DNA from 2 places in the Paenibacillus sp. UNC217MF genome. Region 1 is predicted to be linked to the other one. Evidence: riboswitches for the same ligand, from Rfam matches in the RefSeq annotation. Region 1 holds a riboswitch; the other holds the start of a gene.

Region 1 (4,772 bases):
AAAGTTCGAAAGCCCTCTTTATCAAAATAAGCCGCTAAAATTTTCAACATATGCGGCTCATCGTCTGCAATAAGTACATTCATTTACTTTGTATCTCCTTATTCTTACCCTTGTCTGTCTTGCATTGAGTGCAGTCTATATTATTGCATTTTTAATTGAATAAGGAAAATCCCACTGCTATACTGGAAGCAACAATAATTGGGAGGCGTTAAGATGAAGTGCGTAACATCAATTGGGGCAGGTAATAATCGGGGATAACGCATAACACCCCTGTAAACTGCGCAATTCCCCTTTAGCAAGAGAAAGGGGATTCCTATTCGTGGAACAAATGAACAATGACAACCGCATCGAGGCGGCAGAACAAGAACAACCCGTATATGCCTTTCCCAATGTGAAGAAATCGATCGCGTGGTTAAGCTTTTTAGCATTTTTCAGTGTGTTGAATGAGACTGTGTTCAACGTATCCTTGCCCGACATCGCACACGATTTCAGTATCACTCCGGCCATTGCGAATTGGATCAACACATGCTTCATGATTACCTTCGCGCTCGGTTCCATCATTTATGGCACCCTGTCATCCCAATACGGCATTAAGAAGCCGCTGCTCATCGGTGTGCTCATCTATGGTAGTGGCTCGTTGCTCGGTTTCTTCGCCCATGACTACTTGTCGGCTGTATTGGCAGCCAGATTGATACAAGGTGCCGGGGCTTCGGCTGTGCCCGGACTCATCATGGTTATGGTCACTCGCTACGTTGGAGAACAGCATCGAGGCAAGGCGTTTGGCATGATTGGCTCTATGGTAGCGCTTGGTGAAGGGATTGGCCCAGCTGTAGGCGGTGTACTGGCAGATTATGTGCATTGGTCCTACCTGTTTGTCATTCCGGTAATGACAATAGTCAGTCTCCCCTTCTTCTTGACCGCACTGCCGCAGGAGCCTTCTCGCAATGGGAGAACAGATATCATCGGCATTGCCTTCTTGTCAGCAGGCATTATTCTATTTACCTTGTTTACTACGACATATGTCTGGTTCTATCTGGTCTGCAGTATGATTCTCGTTCTTGGGTTTGCTTTGCATATCCGCCGTATTCGCGAACCGTTTATTGCTCCGTCCCTGTTCGCTAATCGCCCATATGTACTTGGCACGCTTGCTGGTTCCATTTTGCTAGGAACGGTAGCTGGATTTATTTCCATGGTTCCTTACTTCATGCGGGATGTACATCAACTTTCGACCGCTGTTATCGGCAGCGCGATCATTTTCCCAGGGTCACTCAGCGTTATTCTGTTCGGCATACTCGGTGGAACTCTCGTTGATAAGAGAGGAACTTCATTTGTATTTGTCGCTGGAATAGGTCTTGTCACATTCAGTTTCGTCACGCTCCTTGCGTGGGGGAATGATTCTCCATGGCTGATGACGTTCGCCCTCGTGCTCGTGTTCGGAGGGTTGTCATTCATCAAGACAGTTATATCTGCATCCGTTGCAGAATCGCTAGCACCTGACCAAGCAGGAGAAGGAATGAGCATGCTCAGCTTTGCATGCTTTATGGCTGAAGGCATCGGCATCGCTGTAGTCGGCGGTCTGCTTACACATAGTTGGCTGTTGACTTCACTGACACCTACCGTTGCCAAGGAAGCTTCATTTGCCTTATACAGTGGCCTGATTATTCTGCTCATAGCAGTTCTTGCATGCGGAGGGATCGTATACAGCTTGTCATTGAGACGACATTCTACAACTTCACACGATTAACAATTCATGAGGATCAGGACTTCTTCCTGATCCTCATTTTGTTCTATTCTCTCTTCAAATCTCCTAACACGCTCCTTATCTCCTTATTCCTCTCTTCGATGTTGTCTAGCGAACGATTACAATCATTGGCTTCTATCCCTATCCTATTTTTATGTTTTTTGTAAACATTTCGTTGTCAACCTATCATGAATATTGTATGATATGAGCAATTGCATAGTCATACAAATTCGGGGGCTTGAGGAATCAGGCTGAGATTGTAGATGAGTATACCGCTACTGACCGTTAATCTGATCTGGATAATGCCAGCGTAGAGAATCTGTATTTGTCGTGTGATCATGCTCTGCTGTGATCTAGGACTCTTCTACCGTCTGGTTGCCAGACGGTTTTTTTGTATGCTAGCTATACAACAAAGGAGAGGGTTATGTTGCCAGAACAACAGAGAAGCAACAAATTAAAGTTTACGGATATTCTCATTACCGTGATGATCGGGGTCGTATTTGGTGTGATCTTCAAAATGTGGGAGAGCGTCTACAGTCTCGCAAAGCCGTTGTTCCCACAAGCAGGACAATTAACATATGGCATGTGGTTTATGGCTGGCCCATTCGCGTACCTAGTCATTCGCAAGCCCGGCGTCTGCTTCCTTGCAAGTCTTGCTGCCGCTAATTTATCGGCTATTCTTGGCTCTGCTTGGGGACTAGAGACGATTGTGTATGGCTGTGTACAAGGTCTGGCGGCAGAATTGGCATTCGCCTTGACTGGATACCGCAAGCACAGCATCGTCATCGCAGGCATCGCTGGCATTCTGTCCGCAGTCGGCTCATTCATTATCGATCTCGGTTACGGATATGCAGATTACGAGACATGGGTGCTCGTCTTGAAGTACGGACTTCGTGTCATTAGTGCGTTCATCTTCGCTGGCGTATTTGCCGGCTTGCTCGTTCGTGCATTGGAAGTGACAGGGGTAACCAAATCCATACGTCCTGTGTCCAAAGAAGATTACGCGGTACTTAATCAATAGCACGCATAATATGAATAGATAGAATTTGTGCGTACGCCACAAATTCGGAATAAGGTGGTTACACATGCAACAGGAATCTCATGCGAATTCGTCTGCATTTGTTGACCGCTTGCGCCTAACATTTCCAGGAGAGGATTCCTTGCTGTTCAAGGACCTCTCCTTCCACATTTCTACCGGTGAGAAGGTACTGCTCCTCGGGCCAAGCGGTTGCGGCAAATCAACATTGCTGCATGTATTAAGCGGAATTATGCCCCACTCTATCGAAGTGCCGATGAAATACGATCAGATTAAGCTTCCTTCAAGCTGGGGCTTCGTATTCCAAGATCCGGACAGCCAGTTCTGCATGCCATATGTAGATGAAGAGCTCGCCTTTGTACTGGAAAATCTCTCGATCCCCTATGATCAAATGCCAGCATGCATGACAGGCATACTTGAAAGAGTGGGATTGCAGTTCAACAATCTGCATACAGAAATCCATACGCTATCCCAAGGAATGAAGCAGCGGCTCGCGCTTGCGTCCGTCCTGCTGCTAGAACCAGAGGTGTTGTTCCTCGATGAGCCTACAGCGCTTCTTGATCCAGAAGGAACGAAGCAAGTCTGGGACACCGTGAAACAAGCTGCCGATTCCTCCACCATTCTAATCGTGGAGCACAAAATCGAGCATGTTATCGACATTATCAATCGTGTGGTGCTATTCGACAGCACTGGACAAATCATTGCGGACGACGAGCCGAAAAATGTATTTCTACATCATAAAGATAAGCTCATTGAATATGGTATTTGGTATCCCGGTGTATGGCAGGACTACAGTTATTCAGAAGCCTACCAAGCCATAACGCAGCAACGAACGGCGAACGGATATCAACAGCCTCATTGCAAGCAGGACGGCGGGCTCACCTACACGCGTCTGCAAGCCGTGCAGCCACTGCTCTCTTTGCGTGATTTTAGCGGATACTATGAAGAAATTCGTCGCATATCCGTCCCGAGCGTAGATATTTATCCGGGGGAATGGATTACGATTATCGGAGAGAACGGCGCTGGCAAGAGCACACTATTGTTGTCTCTTATGCAAATTCTGCGTACTACAGGCATGTATCTTATTGAGGGTCAAGAGCTGCCAGCACAGGCTCGCAAGCGATGGTTCCCACGATTCAGAAATACGGGAAAGCAGCCTCCAGCCGAACTCGCCTTCGTATTTCAGAATCCTGAGATGCAGTTTCTAACGGATTCGATCTATGATGAGCTTGCTTATGAACCTAGGCAGAACAACTGGGATGAATCGGACATTGCACATAGAGTGGAACAAGTCATGGAATCATTCGATCTGAATATCGGACGGGATCGGCATCCGTATCATTTGTCACTTGGTCAGAAACGCAGATTAAGTGTCGCCACAGCGATGATGCGTAAGCGTCCAATCCTGCTCCTGGATGAGCCAACCTTCGGGCAAGACGCTAAAAATACATTTGCTGTATTGGAAAAGTTGAACCGGCTTCGGACAGAAGGAACCGCCATAGTCATGGTGACACATGACATGAATATCGTGGATCGTTTTGCAGATCGGATATGGCATGTTGACAAAGGCCAACTGATCGAAGTAGAAGCTTCCCCACGTGGACAGACAATGCGGGAGGTGCAGATGAAATGAAGCTGCTCGCTCCCAAATCTGAAACATGGCTTCATCAGGTTAACCCTGCGCTCAAGCTTCTCGTCTTTCTCGCCTTGCTCATTATTGCGCTGCTAACCCGAGAGCTTGATTTTGCATGTTATCAGCTAATCTTCTACACACTGCTGTTGTTTCTATGCAGCGGCCACTCTACGAAGAAGCTGCTGTTCGTGACAACACCGTTCCTTCTCCTGTTCGTCTCGACAGCATCCACGATGATCTTGTTCGGCAAGGGGGAGCATGAATGGTGGTCATGGGGAATAATCCGCATCACCGAGGAGAGCTTCTACCGCGGACTTGTCATCGGAGTGAAAACACTCTGCTTCGGCATGCTTGGCATCACA
Region 2 (4,772 bases), on a different contig from region 1:
TCGGCTCATCGCATAACAATAGCTGTTGGCTGTCGGTAAGAACGGAAGCGACACTAAGTCTTCGCTTCTGTCCTTGGCTGATGGAGAAGGGATTGGCATTGGCAACCTTGTTCAAGCGGAAGCGTGTCAAGGCTTCTCCAACATGCTGCTGTACTTCTTCTTCGCTCAGAAGCTGCAAGCGCATCCCGAATGCAAGTTCATCGAACACGGTATCAGTAATGAACTGATGCTCTGGATTCTGGAATACATATCCGATGAAGGCTCTCAGCTCCCGCTCTGCATATCGATGAAGAGGCATGCCATTCAGAATGATTTGACCTTCATCCGGCTGTGTCAATCCAGATAAGAGGGAGGCGAGGGTAGATTTCCCAGCTCCGTTTGAACCAACAAGTGCTACCCATTCCCCTGAATGCAGAGTAAGGGACACGTGATCGAGGATTACTCTCCCTTTACGCCAATAGACAAGGTTGTGCGCTTGCAAGACTTCCTCAGGTTTTCGTGGGGAACCGTTCGATTGAGCTGATGTTAGGATGCGCATCACATCCTGCTGTGCGAATTTAGGGAGCGACAGCAGCAGCTTCAAGAGATCCTCGTCTGTGAGTGCAGGGTCCGCGGCTGTGAGACGCTGACGAACGAACTGATCATCATAATTGCTGAAATCGCTAATATTGCTACTATCGTCATCGTTGTTGCCATCGCTACTGTTGCTGCGATTAAACCGCTCACGGATGAATTGCTGCAGTTCCAGCGCTTGCGGGAGCCAGATACCACGTGACTTGGCTTCAGCTGCATGATGCTTGAAGTAAGAGGCAGGAAGCCCGTCAAAGACGAGAGCTCCATCCTCATCCATCACGATCAGGCGATTCGCCATGCCGATCCAATCGTCCAATTGGTGCTCAATGATGAGCAGAGCCATCCCTTCCTTGCGTGCCAGTTCTGAAATGAGTACAGCAAATTGATGTCTTGTATACGGATCGAGATTCGATGTGGGCTCATCCAATACAAGCATGTGCACGCGAAGGGCTAGAGCGCAGGCGAGAGCCAGCTTCTGCTTCATGCCTCCCGACAGCTCGTGGATATACGCATGACGCCATGCGAGCAATCCTACCTTTTCTAATACCTCTTGAATTATGGATTCCATCTCAGTTCGAGGACAATCCCGATTTTCTAGGCAAAAGGCTATTTCCTCTTCTACACGCAGCATACAGAACTGACTTTCGAAATCTTGAAATACAATTCCGATATGCTGGGCCGCTGCACCGGAATCGTACTGTTCGATTGGCTTGCCGTACACGAGGACACTGCCTTCAACTAGACTGTCTATTGCATGTGGATATAGCCCGGTAAGGCAAAAGGCTAGCGAGCTCTTGCCACAGCCACTTGGGCCCAACAGCAGAACGGTTTCCCCCTCATGCAGGGTGACATTGATGTTGGATAAGACAGGCTTGCCTTCGGTCTCGAAGGCGAGTGTCAGATCAGTGGCTTCCAGTGCAATAAGAGCTCCATGCTCGGCGTCACGTTGTAAGGTCGATTGTGCTGGGTGATTGGGAATGAGAAGCGCTGGGCTTGCCATGTTATCGCTGCCCCTTTGCAATTGGGAAGCTTCTAAGAACTCCTGTATTGGCCAAGGCGTCCGCAATCCATTTGCCAAGCAGACCCGAGAGGAGTGCGCCACTTATACAGCGAACGACGAACATCGCGAGGATGAGACCAACAGAGTAGGCCGCATAACCGCTGCGGAAATACCCCCACGCGAAGCTGAATACAGCGGAGCCCACCCCAGCCAGCATAAGCACTTTGGTTGAATAATTCCGATATCTTGTAGCGGCAAATACGGCTTCGGCACCCAAACCTTGAATTAGGGCGGATACAATCAAAATAGGCCCTACGGCGTTGCCGATTAATACCTCAATCAGTCCAGCGACTGTCTCAGAAATGACGGCAGCCCCGGGCTTGCGGATAATATAGGTAGCGATGATCGATACGATAAACCAAATGCCGAAGATGACTTCATATCCCATCGGCCCCATAAAGCCAACAAGCACATTGCCTAATTGCAAGAAGAGCAGATAAATGACGGCAAACACAACAGATAATGAACTGAGAACGACAATATCTCGTAATTTCCATTGGCTGTTTCGCGAATTCATGAACATTCCTCTTTTCTTAGAACGATGATCGGATGAGTCCGTTTGGTTTGTAATTTGCATTTTGGAAATTCTTTATCTTCAGCTGCTACCTTGTGGAAGGGCTGTTGGCTGACATCGTAGTTGTCATCACTACATGGGACTTGTCTGATTTTCTCGCCCGATTAAACGCGTTCTCAAGTGTAGTAAATACTCGCTGTGCATCTCCTTCTAAGCGGCTTGCATAATGAGCGCTCTCATCGAAAGTGCCTTCTTCCTTAGCAAGGCCAATGATCTCATAGATCGTATCCATGTAATCTGCCGTTCCGAGCGGGTAGAGCGCAAAATGAGCAGCGACCTTGAGAGGAATCGCTTGATACCGTTCCGCATTCATTCGAATTTCGTCCGTATTCATGAAGGCATCTCCTTGTGTGTCGCCCGGACAGCCAACAGAGAAGGTAGCATTCAGCACAACATGTTCTCCACTTGCCGCGCTATGTAAAAAGATTGACTGAACGACATCGAATACATGTTCACTACGCCCACGAACCCAGGTGCTGACATCATCGGTATGGCACCATACCTTAGACATGTCTGTGTCTCGCAACGCTCCCAAAATAAGGTCAACGAAGCGATCGCTCATCGGATAGATAGAAAAGCGACAACCAACGATGCGGCTCGTACCGCAAGATAACTGACTCATAACTTATATCCTCCCTGACGAATCAATATGTGGTCAGCAGACAACAAAAAAACTGCACCGTGAGTCGGTGCAGTTACGCTTGAGGATACAAGGGTATGACATGGCTTCATGCAATGACGAACATGACGAAGCCGCAGCTTATATCAATCAGTCGACTACACTTCCCCACGCTAGTATTATCTAGTTCGGGTTGTAAGGGTTAACAGCGTTGCCGCTGTCTCTCAGCTTGTTACAGCACCCCTAGTGTTCGAAATTCACTATGCAGTTTCCATCGTTCATATGCTTGACAGCTTTCATTATACACGGGATGATCCGTTTGTAAAGGGTGTAACACCAAAAGGAATACTTCAAACTGGAGCTTAATATTGCAATGGGCTAGATCCGGGCATGCAAACGATCCGTGGTATCGAAGCCTGAAGGTGATGCCCGACATCATGAAGGAACTCTAGTCCTCCGTAATAGTCAACGTGATTTGAAACAAGGTATGGTAACACTGATCCTGCGTTAGTTCAATCGTGCCATCATGGAGCGTTATGATTTTTTTGCAAATGGCGAGACCTAAGCCTGTACTGTCTTTGATCGGCCCGTCGCCACGGATGAATTCTTCAAAAATATGTTCTTTGATCGGCTCCTGAACGCCAATTCCGTCGTCTCCGATCCACAGTATAACGTTTCCTTCTTGTCGTGCACATGACACATAGAGCACCGTTCCCGCTGGATTATATCGCAGTGCATTGCTAATTAAGTTAGTGATGACGCGACTCATATGAATCTTGTCCATCTTGACATAGAGCGGTTCTTCCGGGATATGTGCTTCCAGCTCAAATCCCTTCTCTTCTATTTCCGGATAAAATTCCACCACGAGCTGCTGGAACCATTTCGTAACGTTCACTTTCTCTTTGCTCAATTCCGTATGCTTGTCATCCAGCTTCGCCAGTTCAAATAAGTCCTTAATTAAATTGGCCATATACGCTGACTTATCGTAAATATATTGAATATATTTGCGGGTATCTTTGTCTTCCAGTGCCTGATTGTCCAACAGAAGCTGCGAATAACCGTAAATCGAAGTAATCGGCGTCTTCAAATCATGCGAGAGGTGCAGCAGCATGTTTCGCTTATTGTTCTCGGCGGCTTCCTTCTCAGCAGAAGTGCGCTGCAAACGTTCAGCCATGCCGTTAAACGCATCTTGTATTTCCGCGAATTCCTTTTCGGCTGAATAATGAAGCCGCTTCGTGTAATTGAAATGCTCCATCTCTTTGATGCCTTCTAAGATTTGCCGCAACGGCTTTTTCACTTGTCTAACCGAATAGCGGGCGTAAAAGTAAAGAAGGATAAATAATAAAATAGCTAATAACGCAGCAAAGATCGTTGTCGCAGTTGATAATTTCAACAAGCGCTCAGGAATTTTCCACAGCAATACATATGATTCGCCATGCGGCCCTTTGGCTTGGTAAGCATGATAGGAGATTGCATCATCGTTGCGCTCTACATCCATCTTGGCATACATTTGACCGTCTTCGTAATGCTTGATGTCGTCCTCTTTGTTTCCTTTGACAAAAATGATCTCGCCTGACTCATTCACGATTTCGAACCAACCGCCGTACTTGTCCAGCAAATGCCCACTGATGTTGTGGAAAGGGTACCGATAAATATCCGTTCCATTAATTTGAGCAACGACCAGTTCATCTATATACCGCCTCATAAATAGGTTCGTGCTCAGGAGAGATACAATGATCGCTGCTATCATCAGGACGCATATCACTGCATAATTTCGAAAAAATACCCGTTTCAAGGGACGTCGACCGGAGAGATTATTTGCTTTTTTCAAAACGGTAGCCTAACCCCCTAATCGTAATGAGGTGGATAGGCTTTCTCGGATTATCCTCAATTTTCTCACGGATTTTGCTTATGTACACCATAATTAAATTTTCGTCTCCGATGTA

What was found. Region 1 has a riboswitch for thiamine pyrophosphate ahead of BP95_RS0104230 (ECF transporter S component). Riboswitches for the same ligand answer to the same signal wherever they lie in the genome.
Region 2: linked by a shared signal. The riboswitch ahead of BP95_RS0128535 (YkoF family thiamine/hydroxymethylpyrimidine-binding protein) and the one ahead of BP95_RS0104230 (ECF transporter S component) in region 1 are both predicted to bind thiamine pyrophosphate.

The regions. Positions count from the first base shown of each region.
Region 1 covers NZ_JMLT01000008.1:159,309-164,080, forward strand. The annotation lists gene BP95_RS0104220 (response regulator transcription factor) at 1-83, opposite strand, end outside; gene BP95_RS0104225 (MFS transporter) at 329-1,744, shown strand; TPP riboswitch at 1,962-2,075, shown strand; gene BP95_RS0104230 (ECF transporter S component) at 2,166-2,762, shown strand; gene BP95_RS0104235 (ABC transporter ATP-binding protein) at 2,827-4,410, shown strand; gene BP95_RS0104240 (energy-coupling factor transporter transmembrane component T family protein) at 4,407-4,772, shown strand, end outside.
Region 2 covers NZ_KK366031.1:36,903-41,674, forward strand. The annotation lists gene BP95_RS0128525 (ABC transporter ATP-binding protein) at 1-1,573, opposite strand, end outside; gene BP95_RS0128530 (ECF transporter S component) at 1,575-2,150, opposite strand; gene BP95_RS0128535 (YkoF family thiamine/hydroxymethylpyrimidine-binding protein) at 2,236-2,829, opposite strand; TPP riboswitch at 2,975-3,081, opposite strand; gene BP95_RS0128540 (HAMP domain-containing sensor histidine kinase) at 3,275-4,657, opposite strand; gene BP95_RS0128545 (response regulator transcription factor) at 4,641-4,772, opposite strand, start outside.